Regions from separate parts of the Pseudoalteromonas issachenkonii genome, predicted to be linked through region 1. Evidence: predicted binding sites of a transcription regulator. Region 1 holds the regulator's gene; the other holds the start of a gene.

The links. Region 1 encodes FliA, which starts transcription of late flagellar genes. Its sites were predicted from a motif close to CTAAAGNTNNNNNNNNNNNNGCCGATA; they were not measured.
Region 2: a site for FliA is predicted at 7,926-7,952, ahead of PISS_RS14445 (DUF5610 domain-containing protein). Genes of this name have one in related genera too.

What each region holds. Positions count from the first base shown of each region.
Region 1 covers NZ_CP011030.1:2,431,399-2,443,973, forward strand. The annotation lists gene PISS_RS11285 (flagellar motor protein MotB) at 1-776, opposite strand, end outside; gene PISS_RS11290 (flagellar motor protein) at 782-1,546, opposite strand; gene PISS_RS11295 (protein-glutamate methylesterase/protein-glutamine glutaminase) at 1,539-2,690, opposite strand; gene PISS_RS11300 (chemotaxis protein CheA) at 2,744-4,960, opposite strand; gene PISS_RS11305 (protein phosphatase CheZ) at 4,975-5,742, opposite strand; gene cheY (chemotaxis response regulator CheY) at 5,759-6,142, opposite strand; gene PISS_RS11315 (RNA polymerase sigma factor FliA) at 6,183-6,893, opposite strand; gene PISS_RS11320 (MinD/ParA family ATP-binding protein) at 6,920-7,780, opposite strand; gene flhF (flagellar biosynthesis GTPase FlhF) at 7,773-9,263, opposite strand; gene flhA (flagellar biosynthesis protein FlhA) at 9,285-11,393, opposite strand; gene flhB (flagellar biosynthesis protein FlhB) at 11,465-12,575, opposite strand, start outside.
Region 2 covers NZ_CP011030.1:3,114,877-3,127,451, forward strand. The annotation lists rRNA gene PISS_RS14415 (23S ribosomal RNA) at 1-2,454, opposite strand, end outside; tRNA gene PISS_RS14420 (tRNA-Ala) at 2,809-2,884, opposite strand; tRNA gene PISS_RS14425 (tRNA-Ile) at 2,996-3,072, opposite strand; rRNA gene PISS_RS14430 (16S ribosomal RNA) at 3,149-4,684, opposite strand; gene PISS_RS14435 (RNA recognition motif domain-containing protein) at 5,475-5,954, shown strand; gene murI (glutamate racemase) at 5,917-6,705, opposite strand; gene PISS_RS14445 (DUF5610 domain-containing protein) at 6,772-7,896, opposite strand; gene trmA (tRNA (uridine(54)-C5)-methyltransferase TrmA) at 8,061-9,158, shown strand; gene PISS_RS14455 (2-thiouracil desulfurase family protein) at 9,168-9,620, opposite strand; gene PISS_RS14460 (thiol:disulfide interchange protein DsbA/DsbL) at 9,683-10,321, opposite strand; gene PISS_RS14465 (thiol:disulfide interchange protein DsbA/DsbL) at 10,341-10,964, opposite strand; gene PISS_RS14470 (serine/threonine protein kinase) at 11,000-11,974, opposite strand; gene ccoG (cytochrome c oxidase accessory protein CcoG) at 12,055-12,575, opposite strand, start outside.

The DNA.
Region 1 (12,575 bases):
CGGTTTTCAGCACGCCCAGCTTCGGTATCATTATCGGCAAAGGGCGAGTATTGACCATATCCCTCAATGGCCATGCGCGCGGATTCAATGCCCAAACGCTCTAGTTCAACTAATATTGAGGTTGCACGCGCCACTGATAACTCCCAATTAGAACGAAATATTTCATTTCGTATGGTTTCGTTATCTGTATACCCGCGTACTCTTATATAGTTATCGACTGATGCGATGATTGCTTCAATTTTTTTTACAATCTCTTTGGCCTTGTTATGTGCAACAGCACTACCACTGGCAAACAACAATCCGGAATTGAGCTCAATAACCAACCAGTCTTGGCTTAGTTCTAAGCTAGCCTCGCCACTGCGTATCTCATCAATCAGCGACGATTGTAATTTAGCCAATAAACTATCCAGCGGCTTACCTAAGTGGCGTTGACTAATATTGCTATTGTCACTTTGACCATCGAGTAACATTGGGCCTTGCTCTTGCTCTTGAATACTTTCGCCATAGAGTATTTCAGCCTCAGGGGTCACCCTTTCAAGCAATAAAGCATCACCATTTACCCCGTTACCCTGCTGAGAATATTGTTTTGCAGACTTATCAAAAACATGCTCAAGAGAATCAGATAAAACCTTGATGTTGTCTTCTTTGTTTATCGCAATTGCATACAATACAACAAAAAATGCAAACATTATGGTCATATAATCCGCATAAGAAACTAACCAACGCTCAGTATGTTGGCTCTTTAATTGGTGATGACGTAAGCGACGGCGTAACATAGGCGCTAATGGGCCTGTAAAATTGGACGTTCAACGCGGTAGGCTTCAAGCTTTAGTTCAATATTAATAGGGCTCTCACCTTGGCTAATAGCAATTACACCTTCCGCTAACATTTCGTGATAAAGCATCTTTTGTTCAACCCGTTGCTTTAGCTTATTGGCCATAGGTAAAAATAATAAATTAGCCAAACCAACACCATATATAGTTGCAATGAACGCGGTGGCAATACCCGTTCCTAACTGCTCAGGATCGTTAATAAATGACATGGCTTGAATAAGCCCAAGTACCGCACCTAAAATACCAATAGTTGGGCTATACCCACCCATTGCTTCATATACCCGGCTAGCCTCAAGTAATCGTTCTCGCTCAAGTAATAAGTCAATCTCGAGAGTATCGCGTAGTTTTTGCTCTGAACAGCCATCAACTAATAAACTCAGTCCTTTGGCAGCATAGGGATCTGAATGCGCAAGTGCTTCGTTTTCTAATGCTAAATAGCCTTCTTGACGGGCTTTATGCGACCAGCGTTTTACTTGCTCAATAGCATCTTCAATATCATGGTCGTCGGTAATAAAAACCCAATGAGTAATACTAAGCATTTTTTTAAATGTATTGGCTGATGTTTGTAGCATCACCGCACCTAATGTACCGCCTAATACAATAATTAGTGCAGGCCCATTAAACAGCGCAGATACCACACCTCCCTCTAAAGAATAACCGATTGCAATAGCACCTAATGCAACCAGTAATCCTAAAACAGAAAGCTTATCCACAGCCAACCTCTCTTTTTAAACGTGCAGCCACATCATGAAGGCTAATGCTTTCGCTCGCTAAACCTGCACTGGCTATCGCCTGAGGCATACCATAGACAACACAGCTTTTTTCATCCTGAGCCCAAATTGTAGCGCCAGTTTGCTTAAGCATGCGAGCACCATCACGACCATCTGCACCCATGCCTGTCAAAATAATGGCAAGCACATCACCTTGATACGCTTTGGCCGCACTGGCAAAGGTAATATCAACACTTGGTTTATAGTTTACTCGTTCATTTTTATCTTCAAACACACGAAGGGTTCTATTAGAGCCACGTCCTTCTACCATCATTTGCTGGCCACCTGGCGCTAAATAAGCGCACCCAGGTTGTAATCTATCGCCTTGCTGCGCTTCTTTTACTTTAATCTTACACAAGCCATCTAAGCGAGTAGCAAAGGCCGGGGTAAATGCAGCAGGCATATGCTGTATGAGTAAAATAGGGTGTGGAAAATTAGCAGGTAATTGCGTCAAAATAGTTTGCAGTGCAACTGGCCCACCTGTGGATGTACCAATAGCAACTAACTGATACTGCTTACCACTGGCACGCGCTGAGGCACTGCTGTTATTAGGTGCAGGACTCGCATTATTAAAGCTACGATCAGGTTGAACTATCGGCTTTTTAGCAAGGTTAGAAAAGCGTTCAGAACTGTTTGACGCTGGTTTACTAATACTTGGAGATGGGGCCGTTCTCGTAATTCTTCCAATACGCTGGCGGCCTATTTCCTTAACCTTATTTTGCAATAACTTAATTGCATCATCGTTATTGCGAGCAATATCTTCAAACTTTTTAGGTAAAAAGTCCATCGCCCCAGCATCAAGCGCATCCAAAGTGGCAGATGCCCCTGCTCGTGTTAACGATGAAAACATTAAAATAGGTGTTGGATTACTCGCCATGATCTCTTTCACAGCACTAATACCATCCAGCACCGGCATTTCAACATCCATGGTGATAACATCAGGACGTAACTGAGCTGTTTTTTCGACGGCCTCTCGGCCATTTACAGCAAAGCCTATTACCTCAATGCCGCTGTCTTGTTCAAGAATTTCACTCACTCTGCGGCGAAAAAAGCTTGAATCATCAACTACTAAAACTTTAACAGCCATTTCGCTCTCTTATTCAATGAATGGGTAGGCATAAAGTTTATACCTACTTTTTATTATCCAGCGTAATGCTTTAGCATACTCGGTACATCTAATATCAGTGCAATTCCACCATCAGAGGTAATAGTCGCACCCGCCATACCCGGCGTACCTTGCAATAATGCATCTAGAGGCTTGATCACCACTTCTTCTTGACCTATTAGTGAATCAACAACGAACCCTACTTTTTGAGTCCCTATTTGCACAATAACGACATGCCCTTGTGCTTTTCGCTGACCTCTATCAGCGCCTTTTATAAGCCAATGTTCAAGGTAGAATAATGGAATCGACTTTTTACGAACAATAATCGTTAGCTGGCCATCAACCACATTAGTTTTTGTTAAATCTAAGTGGAATATTTCACTTACACCCGCTAGCGGCAAGGCAAAGGTTTGCTCTCCCACCACCACCATTAAGGTAGGTAATATCGCAAGTGTTAGTGGAACTTTGATTTCTAAAGTAGTCCCTACGCCCATTTCTGATTTTATGTTAACCGAGCCATTGAGCTGAGTGATTTTTGTTTTAACCACATCCATACCAACACCACGGCCAGAAATATCTGAGATTTCTTCTTTGGTTGAAAATCCAGGTGCAAAAATAAGGTTATAAGCTTCAGTATCAGAAAGACGACTCGCTTGGTCGTGATCAAGCACCCCTTTACTAATCGCAATCTTTTTAAGCTTTTCAGCATCCATACCGGCACCATCATCTTGGATGGTAAGTAGAATATGATCACCCTGTTGCGAAGCTGATAAAGTCACCGTACCTGTTCTAGGTTTACCCGATGCTTCACGAATATCGGGCATTTCAATACCATGGTCGACCGAGTTGCGAACCAAATGCACCAATGGATCGGCCAATGCTTCCACTAAATTTTTATCTAAATCGGTGTCTTCACCGACAAGTAATAAATTAATATCTTTTTTAAGTGTTCGTGCTAAGTCACGTACAACACGAGGAAAACGGCCAAATACTTTTTTAATTGGCTGCATTCGTGTTTGCATTACTGCACCTTGGATATCAGCAGTCACAACATCTAAGTTGGAAATAGCTTTACCCATAGCCTCGCTATCAGAATTAGTCGCCAAACTCACTAAGCGATTTCGCACAAGTACTAACTCGCCCACCATGTTCATTATTTGGTCTAGGCGTTTGGTATCAACACGTACTGTTGTTTCTGCCGGTGGAGGCGCTGCTTTTTTAGGCGGCGCAGCTTTAGCTGCTTGTGCCGCAGGAGCAGGCTTAGCTGGCTCTGGTTTAGGCTGTGGCTTAGCTGCAGCAACTGGTTCTGGCTTTTTAGCTGCCACTGGTTCTGGTTTACTTACAGGAGCCGGTGTTTCTATCGACTTAGGTGCACCTTTACCATGAAGTTCATCAAGTAACGCTTCAAACTCGTCGTCACTTATTTCATCATCGCCCGAGCTTTGCTCGTTACTTGGTGGAGCCACAGGGGCTGATGGTGTTTGTTGTGGTGTACTTGCGGTTGCTTGGCTCACTTCGCCAAAGCTGCCTACACCATGAAGTTCATCCAATAAGCTGTCAAACTCATCGTCAGTTATATCACCACTGACATCATTGTCACTTGATGATGATTGTTTTTCTTGTGGGGCTTGCCCTTTTCCATGAAGTTCATCAAGTAGGCTTTCGAATTCGTCTTCGGTTATTTCATCAATCTGAGACTCAGTACTGCTGCTATCTGGGCCGCTAAATAATTCATCAAAAGCAAACGGGTCTTCTTCAGCATCGTTGCTCGGTTGCTCTGCAACTGGTTCGGGCTCTACCGATGGGGTTTCGACAGGAGCTATATCTTCAACCACAGAATCGCCGGCAAGCTCTTCTGCTGTCGGTGGCTGTCCAAGTTTGTGAAGTACTGCAAGTAATTCTGGATCAGCAGGCTCTGGCTGGTCACGATTTTTAATCGTGGCAAACATTTCATTAATGGTATCCAGTGCTTGTAAAATCACATCCATTAATTCAGAGTTAACTGTTCTTACACCTTGGCGCAGTAAATCAAACACATTTTCAGCACCATGACATGCATCAACAAGCTCTGTCATAGCCAAAAAGCCAGCGCCACCCTTTACAGTGTGGAAACCGCGAAATATTGCGTTTAGTAGCTCAGTATCATCTGGGTTGTTTTCCAGTTCTACTAACTGTTCAGATAAAAGCTCAAGGATTTCTCCGGCCTCTACTAAAAAGTCTTGTAAAATATCTTCATCGACTTCAAAGCTCATGCAGTACTCTCCTATTAGAAGCCCAAACTTGATAATAGATCATCAACTTCATCTTGATCAGATACAACATCATTACGCGTTTCTTTATCAATAATAGGCCCTTCGGGACCTGCTAGTGTTTGTGCAACAATGGGATCTTCTATTTTTTCTGGTTGTTCAGTTGGTTCAACCTCACCACCTTGCGCTGCAAATGCAGTCAACAGGTGAATTAAACTTTCTTCAACTTCACGGACAAGTTCAATAACACGGCGAATAACCTGACCCGTTAAATCTTGATAGTCTTGAGCCATCAGCACATTAGTCATCAGCATTTGTAACTCATCGGTTTTGTGATGAGAACTGCTCATAAACTTATCAATACTATGACAAAGTGATTTAAACTCGCCAAGCTCTATTTCGCGGTTCATTAAACGATCCCACGTTGGCTTGATATCAGCTATTTCGTCAGCGATTTCTTGTGCTAATGGTAAGCTTGCTTCAACCGCATCCATTGTCTTATTGGCTGCGTTTTCTGTCATTTCCATGACATAGTTAAGGCGTTTTTTTGCGTCAGGGATGGCATCAGTGGTAATGTCTGTTAAACGCGTGTCTAACTCGAAACTTTTTAAAGCTTCGTGCAGTTGACGCGTCAACTTACCCACCTCAGCAAATAACTGTGATTGCTCTTGTGAAGCTGTTTCTAAAATTAACTGATTCGCTTTATCTTGCTCACCATTTTCTAAAAAAACAACTAACTGGCGAGCTTGTTCTAAAGTAATCTGAGGCGCAGCAGGTGCTGACATAAGCCTCTCCCTCTCATTAACCTAAGCGTTCGAACACTTTTTCTAATTTAGTTTTCAATGTACCTGCAGTAAATGGTTTAACAATATAACCATTAACACCTGCTTGGGCCGCAGCAATTATTTGTTCTTTTTTAGCTTCTGCTGTAACCATTAAAACAGGAATATGCTTTAATTTTTCATCAGCTCGAATTGCCCTCAAAAGATCAATACCTTGCATGCCTGGCATATTCCAATCTGTTACAACAAAATCAAACGCTTGATTTTGCAACATAGGCAAAGCAGTTGACCCGTCATCTGCTTCTTGAACATTGGTAAAACCTAAATCGCGCAACAGGTTTTTAATAATACGTCTCATTGTTGAGAAATCATCAACAACAAGAATTTTAATGTTTTTATCCAAAACATCCTCCAGTGAGGCCTGAACCTTTATTTACTTACTTCTAGTTTATCCAGTCATTGATTTTTGCTTTAAGCTTAATCATCGCCTGACCATGTATCTGACTTACACGCGATTCACTTACATCGAGTATATGCCCAATTTCTTTTAAATTCATCTCATCGTTATAGTACAAAGAAAGCACCATTGCATCTTTTTCCGGTAACGACTTTATTGCACTGAGTAAAGACTCATTAAACCGTTCATTTTTAACATTATTGAACGGTTTGTCTAGTGCTAAATCTTGGCCATGAGGTGTAATCACATCGTCATCTATACCAAGGTCTTCAATACCTAACACTTTACTTACATTTACATCGTTTAAAATATGATGGTACTCATTTAGCGAAATTTCAAGTTTTTCAGCAACTTCACTATCTTTAGGTTCACGGTTTAAACTGTTCTCAAGCGCAACAATAGTCTCTGCAACCAAACGGCTTTTTCTGTGAACTGAACGTGGAACCCAATCGCCTCGGCGCATTTCGTCTATCATCGCACCACGAATACGAATACCGGCAAAGGTTTCAAAGCTTGCGCCTTTGCTCGCATCAAAGTTTTTTGAAGCTTCAATTAAACCAATCATACCCGATTGAATTAAATCATCTAGCTGCACACTGGCCGGTAAACGAGCAATTAAATGGCACGCCACTTTTTTGACTAATGAGGCATGCTTTTCAACAATCATATTTAAATTTTGTGTTGACTGATATCCCATAGCTCTATTCACCGGTATTGTCATTGTTAGTTACTAACTAGTTTCTCAATGAAAAACTCTAAATGACCCGAGGCTTGACTAGGTGTTGGCCACTTAGCAATTTTTGTAGCCAGTGTTTTAAAAGCAATTGCAGCAGGCGACCCAGGAAAAACCTCAACAATTACTTTTTGGCGGCGCGTTGATTTGCGCATATTTTCATCATATGGAACCGTTGCAACCAACTCCATTGATATATCTAAAAATCGGTCGGTAACCTTTGAAAGTTTTGCAAACAATTCCTGCCCTTCGCGTAAACTACGCACCATATTGGCAACAATTTTAAATTTATAAACGCCGTGCTCACGGCTAAGTACTTTAATTAAAGCATAGGCATCGGTAATTGATGTAGGCTCATCACATACCACCACAACCACATCTTGCGCTGCGCGAGAAAAACTCAGCACCATATCGGAAATACCCGCAGCGGTATCAACAATTAAAATATCAAAGTCGGTGTTAAGTTCACTAAATGCACGAATAAGTCCAGCGAGCTCTGAGGGTGATAACTCAACCATACTTTGCGAACCCGATGTTGCAGGCACTATTTTTATGCCTGCGGGACCTTCGACTAAAATATCATCAAGTTCACATTCGCCCGATAAAACATGAGATAAATTACGCTCAACGCGCAGTCCAAGCATCACATCACAATTCGCTAATCCTAAATCAGCATCTAGTACAAGCACACGTTTGCCTTGTTGGCCTAACGCGATTGCCGTGTTAAGGGATACGTTCGTTTTACCCACTCCACCTTTGCCGCCGGTGACAGCGATAACTTTTACGCCGTTATTATTATTCTTGCTCATTTTGCGAAGGCCGCTTGCTTGATCTAAAACTGTGTTAATCATACATCTCTACTGTGCTCGACGCCACTGATTGGTGTCGTGATTGTTGTGCTTTTATTCTTTTTAAATACAATTGCTCAGCTTTTTTTACTAGTTTTTCGGCATTTGCCACTCTAATATCTTCTGGTACTCGCTGACCGTTAGTAAGATACCCTATTGGGAGACGATTTTGAATCGCAATACTAATAATCTCACCTAAACTCAATGACTCATCAAGTTTAGTAAAAATACATCCGCTTAGCTGTACTTTTTTAAAGTGCCTTACTGTTTCTTGTAATACATTAATTTGCGCCGTCGCACTTAATACTAAATAACTACGTATATCAACACGCTGATTACGCATCAAGGTGTTTAACTGCTCAGTTAAGCGTAAATCACGTTGACTCATTCCCGCTGTATCAATTAAGACTAGACGTTTATTTCGTAAATGGTATAAAACTTCTGCTAATTCATTTGCATCTTTAACTTGTTTAACGCCACAACCTATAATACGACCATACGTTGCTAGCTGCTCATAAGCACCAATACGGTAGGTATCGGTAGTAATAAGCGCTACTTTATCGGCACCGTATTTTTGTGCACCCAATGCTGCCAGTTTTGCAACTGTGGTGGTTTTACCCACGCCTGTAGGCCCGACTAACGCAAAAACACCGCCTTGGCGAAGTATTTCGTTGTTCGTGGTTTGCATTTGATCTTCAACCATGTTCAATAAAGCTTTCCAGCCTTGTTGGCGAGACACATCGTCTGGTACAAAACATGCCATTTGCTCAGCAACATTTTTCTCTATCCCCATACCGACTAAGCGGTCAATCATACATGCACGGGTCGGGTCGCGACGTGCCATATCTTGCTGCATTAAACCTGATACTTGGTGCTCTAATAGTTGACGAATTGCGTTCATTTCTTCACGCATTGTGCTGATGTCACTGGATTCTTTATGCATTGTTTGCTGACGCGGTGCGCTGGGTGAATCTAAATCGTCAAAGCCACTGTCTAAATCGTCAAAACCTAAGCTATCGGCTTGGGTGCGAGGACGCACTGGCGCGCTTTGTTCACGTTCAAACATATTTTTAGGTCGTGATTGCACAGGCTCTTGTTCTTGATAGTGGCCAGAAGTGTCAATGCCAGAGTGTGAAAACATTGAAGCAAGCTCTGCTGAACGAGGACGTGGAGACTGACGCTCTAGTAAGGCTTGTAAGCTATCTGCAACCTTTGCTTGTGGCTTAGGTTGAGCGCGTTGCGGTTCTGGTTTAACAAAATTATGTGAACTTTGCTCAGTATGTGCAAATGAAGCTCTTGCAGCGGGTTGGCTTTGAGGCTGCTCTGGCGGTTTTGTCGCTGCTTTGTCGTAATCAACTGCAGCAACAATTTCAACGCCATTAGCTAGTTTTTTATTTGACATAATAACCGCATCAACACCCAACTCTTCTTTTACTTCTTTTAGTGCAGTGCGCATGTCTTTAGCAAAAAAACGTTTAATTTTCATAATTCAAACCCCTTTAAAATCTTATTGTTGGCCTACAGAGCTGACAATCTTGATCTGTCTTTCATCTGGTATCTCTTGATAAGACATCACTCGCAATCCTGGAATGGTGTATTTAACAAATCGAGATAACACAGTGCGTAACATTCCTGACGTTAGCAATATTGAAGGTTCACCGGCCATTTCTTGATTTTGATGCGCTTCATTCAATGATGTTTGAAGTCTATCAGCAAGCCCTGGTTCTATTCCGGCACCTTCATCACCTGCATTTTGAAGTGACTGATGCAACATCTGTTCCAACTCAGGCGCCAAGGTTATGACAGGGATTTCAGAAGACATACCAACGGCATCTTGAACGATTAATCTACGCAGTGATATTCGCACTGCAGCCGTTAATACATCTGGGTCTTGGCTGCGAGGGCCATACTCAACAAGGGTTTGAACAATTGAGCGCATATCTCGTATTGCCACCCCTTCGTTTAATAAATTTTGTAGTACTTTCACGATGGTGGTCAGCGGTAATACCTCAGGTACAAGTCCTTCAACTAAGCGAGGGTGACTCTTACCTAACATATCTAATAAGTTTTGTACTTCTTCATGTCCGAGTAATAAAGCGGCGCTATTGGTGAGTAACTGGCTAATATGGGTTGCCACCACGGTAGCCGAATCAACCACCGTGTAACCTAAAGACTGTGCTTCATCTTTTTGATCAGGTTTTATCCAAACTGCATCTAAACCAAACGCAGGATCTTTAGTTTCAATTCCTTTTAACGGGCCAAATACTTGGCCTGGGTTAATCGCTAATTCATCACCATGTTTAAGCTCACCCTCACCACTTGATACACCCATCATGGTTATGCGGTATGCATTTGGGTCGAGTTCTAGATTATCGCGTATATGCACCGGCGGCACTAAAAAGCCTAGCTCTTGAGATAGTTTTTTACGCACTCCTTTAATACGGTTTAACAGCTCGCCACCTTGTGATTGGTCAACGAGAGGAATGAGTCGGTAACCGACTTCTAAACCAATAACATCAACTTGTTGAACATCATCCCAACCCAGTTCTTTTTGCTCTTGTTTAGCCGCAATTCCGGTACCTGAGGCCGCATTTTCGGCTTCTTCTGCTTCTGCAGCGGCTAATTTCAGTTTATTTTGTTGAGTATAGTATGCAAGGTAACCTAAAAGCGCCCCTAAGCTTAAAAATGCAAGGTGTGGCATACCTGGGACTAAGCCCATAGTAATAAGGATACCTGAGGCAATAAATAACGACTTTTCGTTACCTAATTGCTTCTTAAACTGATCGCCCATGTTGTGCGATTCATTTTGACGGGTTACAACAATTGCAGTACCAATTGAAAGTAGTAATGAAGGTAATTGCGCGACTAAGCCATCACCAATGGTCAATAGTGTGTACACTTCCATAGCGCGTGAAAAACTTAAATCATGTTGGATCATGCCAACAAATAAGCCACCCACAATATTGATCACTAAAATGACTATGCCAGCAATAGCATCACCTTTTACAAATTTACTAGCTCCATCCATAGAACCATAAAAGTCAGCTTCACGGGTTACTTCCTCACGACGTTCTCTGGCTTGCTCGGCACTGATAAAACCGGCATTCATATCTGCATCTATGGCCATTTGCTTACCTGGCATAGCATCTAGAGTAAAACGCGCTGATACCTCTGAAATACGACCAGCACCTTTGGTGATTACCACAAAGTTAATGATGATCAGAATTAAAAACACCACCAAGCCCACGGCGTAGTTACCACCGATTACCACTGAACCAAATGCTTCAATGACTTTACCAGCAGCATCCCCACCGTTATGACCCTCAAGCAGTACCACCCGGGTACTGGCCACATTGAGTGCTAAGCGCATTATGGTTGCAATTAACAGCACCGCTGGGAACATACCAAACTCAAGCGGCTTCATGGTGTATACAGTGACCAGCAATACAACTAACGCAAGCGCGATATTAAACGAAAATAATATATCAAGCAGGAATGGAGGCAGCGGTAAAATAACCATGCCCAGCGCAGCCAACACCAAAAGCGGTGTACCAACGCCCTTCGCATATTCTTTTTTATCTTTATTAAGTTGTTGTAATACCGCTTTAAATTCCATAACTCTACAATTTCAAAAAATTGACACTACGCTGAAATTGCAATAACTATTCCAAGTTAGTTGGTTAGCAGTTAATACTTAAATTCATCGGGGATAGGCAGCTTTTTATTAAGGGCAACAGGGCGTTTTCCACGACCTTTTTTAAACCGTTTAAGCTGAAACACATAAGCAAGCACTTGAGCAACCGCAGTAAAGAGCTGATCGGGGATTTGCTCACCCACTTCTGCAGTATGATAAAGCGCTCGGGTTAAAGTTGGAGACTCAACAATAGGCACTTCATTACCCAATGCAATTTTACGAATTTGCATGGCGAGCTCATCCACACCTTTGGCTAATACAATAGGCGCGCCTGCTCGCTCTGTATCGTATTTTAAAGCTACGGAATAGTGAGTAGGGTTGGTAACAATAACATCGGCGTCTGGCACATCCTGCATCATTCTCTTTTGCGACATTTGACGTTGGGTTTGCCTTATGCGCGCTTTAATCTGCGGATCACCTTCTGAGTTTTTATATTCGTCTTTTACCTCTTGCATAGTCATTTTAAGCTGTTTGTTATGACTATAGCTTTGAAATGGGGCGTCAATAGCAGCAATAATAATTAAGGTGCAAGACATGCCTAAAAACATCCACGCTAAAATTTCCAAAGCATGAACAATATTGCCAGGCGCACTTTCTATACTTAAATGTAAGATTTCATCAAAAAACGTATTAATTAAAAAAATAGCAAATGCGGCCACCAAGCCAAACTTTAATAATGACTTAAGCAATTCTATAGCCGCTTGTGGACCAAACATGCGGGTAAAGCCTTTCATTGGCGACATTTTACTGGCTTTGGGCGCAGCTGCTTGCCAACTAAAATTAAAGCCGCCAAGCATGGTATTACCGATAAATGCAGCCAATACAATAATGAGTACAAACATCGACATAGGAAATAACAGTACGTCGGCCACCTCTCCCCATACGGCAAACATTTTGGTGGTGTCGTAGGTTTCATTGCGGTTAAGACTCAGCATTCTTCCCATAATGCGGTACAAGCCTTTGCCAATTTCAGGCCCATACATTAATAAGGAAATAGCAGAAAAAATAAGCACAAACATGGTACCTAACTCTTTAGAACGCGCTATTTGGCCTTTCTTTTTAGCATCATCAACTTTTTTGGGGGTGGGTTCTTCGGTTTTTTCT
Region 2 (12,575 bases), 680 kb from region 1:
TCTTGGGCGGTATCAGCCTGTTATCCCCGGAGTACCTTTTATCCGTTGAGCGATGGCCCTTCCATTCAGAACCACCGGATCACTATGACCTACTTTCGTACCTGCTCGACGTGTCTGTCTCGCAGTTAAGCTGGCTTCTACCATTACACTAACCGTACGATGTCCGACCGTACTTAGCCAACCTTCGTGCTCCTCCGTTACTCTTTGGGAGGAGACCGCCCCAGTCAAACTACCCACCAGGCACTGTCCGTAACCCCGATTCAGGGGCCAACGTTAGAACATCAAAACTACAAGGGTGGTATTTCAAGGACGACTCCACAAAAACTAGCGTCTCTGCTTCTAAGTCTCCCACCTATCCTACACATGTAGGTTCAATGTTCAGTGCCAAGCTGTAGTAAAGGTTCACGGGGTCTTTCCGTCTAGCCGCGGGTACACAGCATCTTCACTGCGATTTCAATTTCACTGAGTCTCGGGTGGAGACAGCGTGGCCATGGTTACACCATTCGTGCAGGTCGGAACTTACCCGACAAGGAATTTCGCTACCTTAGGACCGTTATAGTTACGGCCGCCGTTTACCGGGGCTTCGATCAAGAGCTTCTCCGAAGATAACCCCATCAATTAACCTTCCGGCACCGGGCAGGTGTCACACCGTATACGTCATCTTGCGATTTTGCACAGTGCTGTGTTTTTAATAAACAGTCCCAGCCACCTGGTCACTGCGGCTCCAATCAGCTTAGGGAGCAAGTCCCATCACCAATCGGAGCGTACCTTCTCCCGAAGTTACGGTACGATTTTGCCTAGTTCCTTCACCCGAGTTCTCTCAAGCGCCTTAGTATTCTCTACCTGACCACCTGTGTCGGTTTGGGGTACGATTCGGTATAATCTGAAGCTTAGAGGCTTTTCCTGGAAGTATGGCATCAGCAACTTCATCACCGTGGTGACTCGTCTCGTGTCTCAGCCTAACAGCAACCCGGATTTACCTAAGTCACTAGCCTACACACTTTCACATGGACTACCATCGCCATGCTTGCTTAGCCTGCTCCGTCCCCCCATCGCAATTATACCAAGTACGGAAATATTAATCCGTTTCCCATCGACTACGCCTTTCGGCCTCGCCTTAGGGGTCGACTTACCCTACCCTGATTAACATGGGATAGGAACCCTTGGTCTTCCGGCGTGCGGGTTTTTCACCCGCATTATCGTTACTCATGTCAGCATTCGCACTTCTGATACGTCCAGCATACCTCCCGGTACACCTTCAACCGCTTACAGAACGCTCCCCTACCACTCAAAATAAATTTTGAATCCGCAGCTTCGGTGCATAGTTTAGCCCCGTTACATCTTCCGCGCAGACCGACTCGACCAGTGAGCTATTACGCTTTCTTTAAAGGATGGCTGCTTCTAAGCCAACCTCCTGGCTGTCTGGGCCTTTCCACATCGTTTCCCACTTAACTATGACTTTGGGACCTTAGCTGGCGGTCTGGGTTGTTTCCCTCTTCACGACGGACGTTAGCACCCGCCGTGTGTCTCCCGGATATTACTTTACGGTATTCGGAGTTTGCAAAGGGTTGGTAAGTCGGGATGACCCCCTAGCCTTAACAGTGCTCTACCCCCGTAAGTATTCGTCCGAGGCTCTACCTAAATAGATTTCGGGGAGAACCAGCTATCTCCCGGTTTGATTAGCCTTTCACTCCTAACCACAGGTCATCCCCTAACTTTTCAACGTTAGTGGGTTCGGTCCTCCAGTTGATGTTACTCAACCTTCAACCTGCCCATGGCTAGATCACCGGGTTTCGGGTCTATACCTTGCAACTATTCGCCCAGTTAAGACTCGGTTTCCCTACGGCTACCCTAATCGGTTAACCTCGCTACAAAATATAAGTCGCTGACCCATTATACAAAAGGTACGCAGTCACCCAACAAGTGGGCTCCTACTGCTTGTACGTACACGGTTTCAGGTTCTATTTCACTCCCCTCACAGGGGTTCTTTTCGCCTTTCCCTCACGGTACTGGTTCACTATCGGTCAGTTGGGAGTATTTAGCCTTAGATGATGGTCCACCTATATTCAGTCAAAGTTTCACGTGCTCCGACCTACTCGATTTCACTTAAAATGCGTTTTCATGTACGGGACTATCACCCTGTATCGTGGCACTTTCCAGAGCCTTCCATTAACACATAATAAGCTTAAGGGCTGTTCCGATTTCGCTCGCCGCTACTATCGGAATCTCGGTTGATTTCTTTTCCTACGGGTACTTAGATGTTTCAGTTCTCCGCGTTCGCCTCGTTAACCTATGTATTCAGTTAACGATACCTGCAAGCAGGTGGGTTTCCCCATTCGGAAATCCTAGTCTCAAGTGCTTTTTACTAGCTTGACTAGGCTTATCGCAAGTTAATACGTCCTTCATCGCCTCCAACTGCCAAGGCATCCACCGTGTACGCTTAGTCACTTAACCATACAACCCAAACGGGTCTTTGTTTTGTGACAGTTTAACTTCGCCAGAAGTTAATATTGAATACTAAAGTAGATACCAATCAACAAACATTAAACGTTTATTAAATGGCACTGAATGATACTGCTATCATTCTTTAAACGTAAACGTTCATTAAATGGCACTGAATGATACTGCTATCATTCTTTTTTACTTTTGAAAACTCTGTACAAATACAATGTATTCATACGAATTTTATTATCAGCTTTTCCAAATTTTTAAAGAGCAGAGAATCAAAAACTTCTCAAAATTAAACACACTCTATTCTCAGGTGATTGTGCTACCCGATAAAAGAATATTTATTTTTAAGAAGTAAAGTGGTGGAGCTAAGCAGGATCGAACTGCTGACCTCCTGCGTGCAAGGCAGGCGCTCTCCCAGCTGAGCTATAGCCCCACATATGCTGGTCTTACTGTTTGTATACCGACTTCTTTTTAAGACAAGGCGTAAGTTGAGGCCGTTTAGTTTACTAAACAACGAAGCTTACAACGAAGTATTAAGAAGAAGTGGTGGGTCTGAGTAGATTTGAACTACCGACCTCACCCTTATCAGGGGTGCGCTCTAACCAGCTGAGCTACAGACCCAAACAATAAGTGTTGTTCTCTTTACAATTAACAATCATCTGTGTGGACACTACGAACAAATAAGTTCTAAATCGTATAAGGAGGTGATCCAGCCCCAGGTTCCCCTAGGGCTACCTTGTTACGACTTCACCCCAGTCATGAATCACTCCGTGGTAAACGTCCTCCCGAGGGTTAGACTATCTACTTCTGGAGCAACCCACTCCCATGGTGTGACGGGCGGTGTGTACAAGGCCCGGGAACGTATTCACCGCGTCATTCTGATACGCGATTACTAGCGATTCCGACTTCATGGAGTCGAGTTGCAGACTCCAATCCGGACTACGACGCACTTTAAGTGATTCGCTTACTCTCGCGAGTTCGCAGCACTCTGTATGCGCCATTGTAGCACGTGTGTAGCCCTACACGTAAGGGCCATGATGACTTGACGTCGTCCCCACCTTCCTCCGGTTTATCACCGGCAGTCTCCTTAGAGTTCTCAGCATTACCTGCTAGCAACTAAGGATAGGGGTTGCGCTCGTTGCGGGACTTAACCCAACATCTCACAACACGAGCTGACGACAGCCATGCAGCACCTGTATCAGAGCTCCCGAAGGCACCAAACCATCTCTGGTAAGTTCTCTGTATGTCAAGTGTAGGTAAGGTTCTTCGCGTTGCATCGAATTAAACCACATGCTCCACCGCTTGTGCGGGCCCCCGTCAATTCATTTGAGTTTTAACCTTGCGGCCGTACTCCCCAGGCGGTCTACTTAATGCGTTAGCTTTGAAAAACAGAACCGAGGTTCCGAGCTTCTAGTAGACATCGTTTACGGCGTGGACTACCAGGGTATCTAATCCTGTTTGCTCCCCACGCTTTCGTACATGAGCGTCAGTGTTGACCCAGGTGGCTGCCTTCGCCATCGGTATTCCTTCAGATCTCTACGCATTTCACCGCTACACCTGAAATTCTACCACCCTCTATCACACTCTAGTTTGCCAGTTCGAAATGCAGTTCCCAGGTTGAGCCCGGGGCTTTCACATCTCGCTTAACAAACCGCCTGCGTACGCTTTACGCCCAGTAATTCCGATTAACGCTCGCACCCTCCGTATTACCGCGGCTGCTGGCACGGAGTTAGCCGGTGCTTCTTCTGTCAGTAACGTCACAGCTAGCAGGTATTAACTACTAACCTTTCCTCCTGACTGAAAGTGCTTTACAACCCGAAGGCCTTCTTCACACACGCGGCATGGCTGCATCAGGCTTGCGCCCATTGTGCAATATTCCCCACTGCTGCCTCCCGTAGGAGTCTGGGCCGTGTCTCAGTCCCAGTGTGGCTGATCATCCTCTCAAACCAGCTAGGGATCGTCGCCTTGGTGAGCCATTACCTCACCAACTAGCTAATCCCACTTGGGCCAATCTAAAGGCGAGAGCCGAAGCCCCCTTTGGTCCGTAGACATTATGCGGTATTAGCAGTCGTTTCCAACTGTTGTCCCCCACCTCAAGGCATGTTCCCAAGCATTACTCACCCGTCCGCCGCTCGTCAGCAAAGTAGCAAGCTACTTTCTGTTACCGCTCGACTTGCATGTGTTAGGCCTGCCGCCAGCGTTCAATCTGAGCCATGATCAAACTCTTCAATTAAAAAGTTTTATGTCTTTCGACAGCTCAATGAATTCTGAATTTATTTAATATCTTTCGATATTGAATTGACTGTGCTGAATAAACCGCTCGACTTGCATGTGTTAGGCCTGCCGCCAGCGTTCAATCTGAGCCATGATCAAACTCTTCAATTAAAAAGTTTTATGTCTTTCGACAGCTCAATGAATTCTGAATTTATTTAATATCTTTCGATATTGAATTGACTGTGCTGCAATTCCTACCTAAGTAGTTATTGCTGTTGGTCACTCAGTTTAAATTGAGACTCTAAATTTGTTTGCCTTACTTAGTAAACTAAGCTTGGCTGTTAGAACTCAATCTGTACGAGTGCCCACACAGATGATTGCTTTATATTGTTAAAGAACGTTGCGATTAAAGCGTTTAACTTTATCTCGCTAGGGCTGCGCATATTACGCTTTCCTATTTTTTTGTCAACACTTAATTTTGTTAAACTTGAAATTTTTCGAAACTAAGTTTTACTCAACTCACTGAGTAGCTCATGCCTCGCTATGCGTTGGCGTTCCCCGTCTCAGTGGGGTCGCATTATAGGGAGATCCGAAAACAGATCAACCTTTTTTTTAGATCTTTTTACCGTTTGCTCAAGTTTCAAACAAACGAGGCTAAAATAGTACTGAAACGCCTTACCATCGGTTGTTTTTTACACTCTTATTAACTATTTGCTATAAATTTCATTGCTATGTTCAATTAAGACGTTAAGATAGCAAGTTCACAATGTTAAATTAATGTTTATTTCCTGTTTATTGGTAGATCAAAAATGAAATTACCCGATCAAAAATCTTTTATCTTCGCAGTTATTCTTGCTGTTGTTGGTTTTGTTATCGTTAAGTTTGCGCTTGCAAGCCTAGCATTAGACCCTGCACTTCTATTCGGTGCCGGTTTATTAATTGGTGGACTTGTTATTGCTGCAATGTCATCAGTAAGTACAGAAGAAGCCGAAGTAAAAACAAAAACACTTTATGTTGGCAATCTTCCTTATCGTGCAAATGAAGGTGTAGTTCGTACTTTATTTGAAGAGCAAGGCAAAGTATTTAACGTTCGTTTGTTAAAAGATAAGAATACTGGCAAGCGTCGCGGTTTCGGCTTTGTTGAAATGGCACAAGCAGATGCTGATAATGCAATTGCTAAGCTAAACGATAGTGAGTTCCAACAACGTACTTTGAAAGTACGTGAAGCAAAACAAAAACAAGAAGATGATTCTAACTCTTATCGTTCAGAGTCGGATCAAACAGTGTAACTTGCTTAACCGCTAGTTTATCACTACATACATCAGCCGTTGCATAATAGTGCAGCGGCTTTTTTATGCCTGCTTGATTATCACTTAATTTGAGTAAAGAACTAACTCGCTTAGCAATGGCCGCACCAGAGTCTAATAACTGTACTTGCGTATTAAAGTAATCACTAATTGGTTTAGCTAAAATAGGAAAGTGAGTACAGCCTAATACCAGCACATCTATATCGTTATTAATATTTAATCGGTTTAACTCAGTGTGCAACTTATCAAGATCTAAGTGCTGGGTAAAAAAGAGAGTCTCTGCCAAAGTAACCAGTTCAACACTACTATATAAACTTGTGGTTATCGATGAGGCATGTTCTTTTATAAGTGCATCAGTATACGGGCTTGATACCGTTGCGGGAGTTGCCAATAAACCTATATGCTTTGATTGCGTTAATTGCGCTGCGGGTTTAATTGCAGGTACTACCCCAACAATAGGAATATCGGTAATTTGACGTACCGAACTTAACGCTGATGTTGAGGCGGTATTGCAGGCTATAACAATTAAGTCGACATTTAGTGACTCATCTTTAATAAATTGAATCAATCCACATAGGCGATTAATGATGGTTTGTTGCGACTGTGCGCCATAGGGCAATAATGCATTATCCATAAAATAGCTGTATTGAGCATGAGGAATGCTTTGCTGAATATGCTCAAGCACGGTGGTTCCACCTATACCTGAATCAAATACCATGATGTGCGCTGACAAACTACCATTCCTACTCTTTACTAAGAACGGCAGTTTGCCATGTGGCTTTTGTAAAAGAAAGTAGTTTTACTCAGTGCCTAGCTTTGCAGTAGCGGCGTTTAATTTATCTAAGTTTTCAAACATGGTGTTAGTGTAATCAACCAGTTTATCTATTTCTTGTTGATCTTGATTTAGCCATTGAATGATACCTGATAGCTGACTTTCTAATCCTAGGGTTTGCGCTTTAGAGTAAGCCGATTTTAGATCATCATTAAAAGGGGCAACAGTTTCGGCAATGACTTTTTCTGATGTTGGCTTAATTTGTTCATACTCTTTAATGGCAGCAACGGTTTTGCTTTGACGTAAGTCCATTGAGAATGCCACCAGCTGTTCATTCCCTAAACTGAGTTCTTGGGCTTGTTCAAATGCTTTATCTAAATCGCCACTGAAAAAGGTTTTACTTACATCTTGTAACTCTGCCATTAAATCATTTATGGCTTGCTGCTCGTCTTCATTAAGCTCACCGTTTACTGACATCGAGAAAGAGAGCTCACGGGATTCAGAAAATTGCGTACTAAATGATTGTGAATCATCTGTTTTTTGATAGCGACTAGATGATTGCGATTGGTAAGCATCTGCAAAGCTAATACTCACCTCATCACCTTCTGCTGTGGTAAATGTATAATCAGCACTATTGCTTAAACTTACATATTGCGCCTGACTAACAGTTACGCTTGCAGGTTGTGGGTTAAATAAGTTCTGCTCAAATTTATCGAGGCCACTAAAGATACCCTCTTTAGATTTATCAATACCCTCTTCAAGTTCTTGATTAAATACGCCCATGCCTTTTAATTCATCCACAGCCTCATCAACACCCGTCTGCACTCCTTTACGTGCCTGATTCAGCATATCTTGTAGTTTGTCGTTATCGGCACCATTGGCTTTGGCTTTTTTTACCGAGCTTGTAACAAAGTCTAAAACATTTTTTACGACTTCATTAAAATCAAACAGTGGTTTGTCTTTTTTGGTTTCAGCGACCGGCAAACCTAATTCTTTTGCCATTTTGTCACCTAATACGGCAGCAGCCAGTTCTTTTCCTCGTTGCTGATAACTGGTTGGTGGCGAGTCTATTTTAGGCTGTGGCATTGCTTGTTTAGTATTGTATTTATTAGCATTACTGTTTGGAACAAAACTAAAGTTACCTATTTTCATGAGAAGACTCCTATTTAGACTTACCCTTATATCGGCCAAGTAAGCCTATACTGTAGTAAAATGCTCAAAAAAAGCTCACTATATTTGATCAAAACTAGACAAATACGCTTCGCTCCCTACAATAGCGCCGATAAACAGATCTCAACGATAAGGTTATACCGTTAATGGCAGTTATAAATATAGATACCACGCAGTACGATGCACAATTAAATGAAAAAGAGCAGCGTATTACAGAGCAATTTCAACGTTTTGGTGTAAAACAGTTAGAAGTATTTAGCTCTGAGCCCATTAACTACCGCCAACGTGCAGAATTTAGAGTATGGCACGATGGTGACGATCTGTTTCATATTATGTTTGATCAACAAACAAAAGATAAAATACGTGTTGATACCTTTGACCCTGCAGCTCCTTTAGTAGGTGAAATTATGCAGGTGATGATTGATAATTTAAAAGGCTGCGAAGTACTACGTCGTAAATTATTTCAAATAGATTATTTATCAACCCTCAGTGGTGAAATTTTAGTGAGCTTGCTATATCACAAGCCACTTGATGAACACTGGTTAACTGAGATCAATGCCTTAAAGGAAAAGCTAAGTAGCCAGTACAAAATTGACTTTATTGGCCGTGCACGTAAGCAAAAAGAAAAATTGGGCGATGACTTTGTTACTGAGCGCTTAATGGTGAATGGCCAAGAGCTAATCTATCAACAGGTAGAAAATAGCTTTACTCAGCCTAATGCGAAGGTGAATATTAAAATGTTAGAGTGGGCACAAGAGTTATGTAAACCACTAAACAATGATTTACTAGAGCTGTATTGTGGTAATGGAAACTTTTCTATTGCACTTGCTGGTTCATTTAATAAAGTGCTGGCGACGGAAATATCAAAATCGTCGGTGCATTCAGCGCAATATAATATTGCTCAAAACCAAGTAACTAACTTAGATATTATTCGCATGTCGAGCGAAGAGTTTACTCAGGCAATGAAAGGCGAGCGTACTTTCTCTCGCTTAGATGGCATTGACTTGAGTAGTTACAACTGCCAAACCATCTTAGTCGACCCGCCTAGAGCAGGCATGGACACGCTTACGTGTGACTTAGTGGCTAATTATGAAAATATTATTTATATCTCATGTAACCCAGACACATTAGAGCGTGACCTTGAACACTTAACGCAAACCCATGAGGTTAAGCGCTTTGCAATATTTGATCAGTTCCCTTACACACACCATATTGAATCTGGTGTATTTTTACAGAAAAAATAAAATCTAATACTATAATACCAGCGCCTTGATAAGTGCTGGTATTTGCTCTTCACTAAATACTTTAACTTGATTCTTTACCAATAACTTAGCGGTCAGCCCCATGCCTTTTACTTTCACCCCACTATGGCTTCCATCATAAATTGTATTACGGCCACACGAAGGACTAGACTCTTTTAGTAAAGCAAAGCGAATATTATGCTTATTACAAAGGGCTAATGCTTTATTAGCGCCAGCTTCAAATGCACTTGTTACATCCTCAGCAGTATTTGTAATAACTCGATTTTGCTTTATCTCAGCGGGCGCTCTAGGCACGAGTAAACCACCAGCAATCTCAGGACAAAATACAATTAATCTATTTTGCTTTTGCCACAAATTAAGTTGAGGGTGCAATATTGTTTGTCCTTTACCATCATAACGAACTGGCAAACCTAACAAACAACTTGAGATTAAAATTTTTTCCATAATGAATTTTCTTCTCCAAATAAAAAAGCTCCTTTCGGAGCTTTTTTATTTCACTAAACTACTTATTTATTTGCTAAGTAGTTAATAAGTGCGCTTACATCTTCTGGCGATGAAATGCCTGACTCGCCACCTAAGTTAAGCTTGTATTTACCATTAACGATAAACGTAGGAACGCCACGAAGTGCTCCTTTGCCTTTAAAGTAATCTTGGTCGCGTTTCATTTTAGAGCTAAGTGTACGTACCGAGAAGCTTTCAAATAATTTATCAAACTTGTCGCCATCTACGCCTTGCGCTAAAAATACATCTTTTACATCTGCCAACTCATTAAATCGTGCACGCTTTGCATGGATATGATCAAACATCGCTGAAATAATTTTATCTTTTTGAGGTAGTACTTCAGCTGTAGCTAATGCTTGGCTGATCATGGTTTGATGTTCTGGGTCACGTACACCCACAAAATCTACATGGCTTTTCTTAAACTTTACGTTTTTATCTAGCTTAGGTTTGATCTCGGCCAGCAGTGGTTCCATGTTATTACATGCAGGACAGTAAAAAGAGAAAAACTCTTTTACTTCTGGTTTTCTGGTTGCACGATCAGAGACGACATCGTAATGCACGCCCTCTTCGTAAGTGGCAGCAAAACTGGTTGCAGCTAAAGGGAGTAATACAGCAAGTAACCCTGCTTTAACTAATTTGATCATTATTGTGGTGCTCCAAAAATTATAGTTTTAGTAAAAAGCTAATTAACTCATCAAGTTCTTGTTGGCTCTTGATTGTATTAATATTGATTTTGTATTTGTCATTTACGATAAATGTAGGCACGCCAGTTAATGCACCAAGTTCAGAATATTTATTCTGTTTATCTTGCATGGCACGTTCAGCTGCTATGATAGGCAAACTGGCGATGTCGTTATCAAATGTCGTGTTATCAATTGCATTAAGCTCTAATAACTTTTTAACGTCTTTAATTTCAGTTAATGGCGCACGTTGTATATGAATGCTTTTAAAAATTTGCGCTGTTACCGCTTCAGCTTGACCGTGTTTCTTTGCGATTAAGTAAGCAAAGCTTAAATTACTTTGAGCTTGTGGTGAAACGCCTCCCAAAAAGTTGACATGATTTTTTACAAATTCAGCCCCTTCAGGTAAGTTTTCTGCAATCCCTTTGGCTACCGGCTCAAATTTAAAACAATGTGGGCAATAGAAAGAGAAAAACTCGGTTACATTCGGGGTTTTACTTTTTTCAACATCAATTACAGTGTATTGATTACCCGCTTCAAAGTTAGCAGCTAATGCTGCAAAAGGTAAACATAGGATCAGTAAACTTAGTTTTAATTTTTTAAGCATGAATATCTCGTTATACTTCTTTTTAAATAAAAATATTATGGCAATAATTTTAACGGGGCTTCTTGCAAAGCTGCAAACTGCTCTTTAAGCGCTAAAATTTGTTGCTCCCAGTATTTGTCATCTGCAAACCATGAAAAGTTCCGTACAAAAGCAGGATCACTCCAACGTTTTGCAACCCACCCCATGTAATGAATCATACGCATAGCCCGAAGCGGTTCGATCAGCTTAAGTTGTGAGTGATCAAAATCGCAAAACTCTTCATATGCATTCACTAAAGTGTCTAACTGTAACAGCTGTGTTTGTCGATCGCCACTGAGCATCATCCATAAATCTTGAATTGCAGGACCTTGACGGCTATCGTCTAAATCAACAAACATTAATGCATCTCCTGCCCATAGGATATTACCAGCATGGCAGTCACCATGTAAGCGAATGCCTTCTACATTTTTATATTGCTGTTGAGTTTGAGCAATGACTAAATCTAAAATAGTGTAAAAGGAAGTCTCTAATCCCATAGGGACTAACTTACTTTTTTGTAAATGAACTTTAGCTGTATCTAAATATTCATCACAGGTAACGGTCGGTCTTTGGGTAAAGGGTTTCGTTTTGGCTACTTGATGCATACGACCGATTAAACGCCCGAGCACATCGAGTTGATCTAAATTGTCCACCTCAAATAAACGCCCGCCTACACTTGGGAACAAAGTAAACAAATACCCTTGATGTTCAAACAAGCTTTGCCCATTGTGTTTTATTGGCGCCACCACCGGTACTTCAGCGGCGGCTAGTTCAAAAGCAAAGTCATGCTCTTCTTGAATTTGCGCTTTGCTCCAGCGCTCAGGGCGATAAAACTTAACGACGTAACGCTTTGCACCCTCGGCTACAAATTGATATACCCGATTCTCGTAGCTATTTAGCGCTAACAACCCTGACTCAGCATAAATATCCACGCTTTCTATGGCATCCAAAATAAGATCTGGAGTTAAGTCAATAAAGCTAAATTTACTCATATACTTCTTATATAAAAGAAAAGCGGGAATATCCCGCTTTTTTGTTAATAACAGTGCTCGTTTGCCTTTAATAAAGCGACTTATCGTGCCTTAAAAAAGTTGCTTGGCTGCGATATTTTATTATCGGGCTCGTTTATTGGCGACAACACAAAGTTAAACTCGGTCATTGGCGCTTTTAAATCATAAGGATCCATTACCAGTGATAGCGGTACATTATGCGATTCACCAGCGTTTACTGTAAAGGTAGTATCACCTAAGTATTTATAATTATCTAACCCTGTTACATCAATAGAGAATGTTTGCTCGTATTGTGCTTTGTTAATTACTTTTAAGGTGTAGGTGTTTTCAACTAAACCATTAAAATCGACACGATACAACTGATTACGGTCGCGAATAATATCAAAGTCCATGGTTTTACGCATGGCGATATTAGCAACCAGCGCACCGGTAAGTAAGATTAAAATAACACTGTAACCAATCAGCTTTGGACGCAGCGGATGGGTTTTATTCTCCGGTGTTTCTAAATTACGCTCGGTGGTGTAAGAGATAAGGCCTCGAGGGTAATTCATTTTATCCATTACGCCGTCACAGGCATCAATAC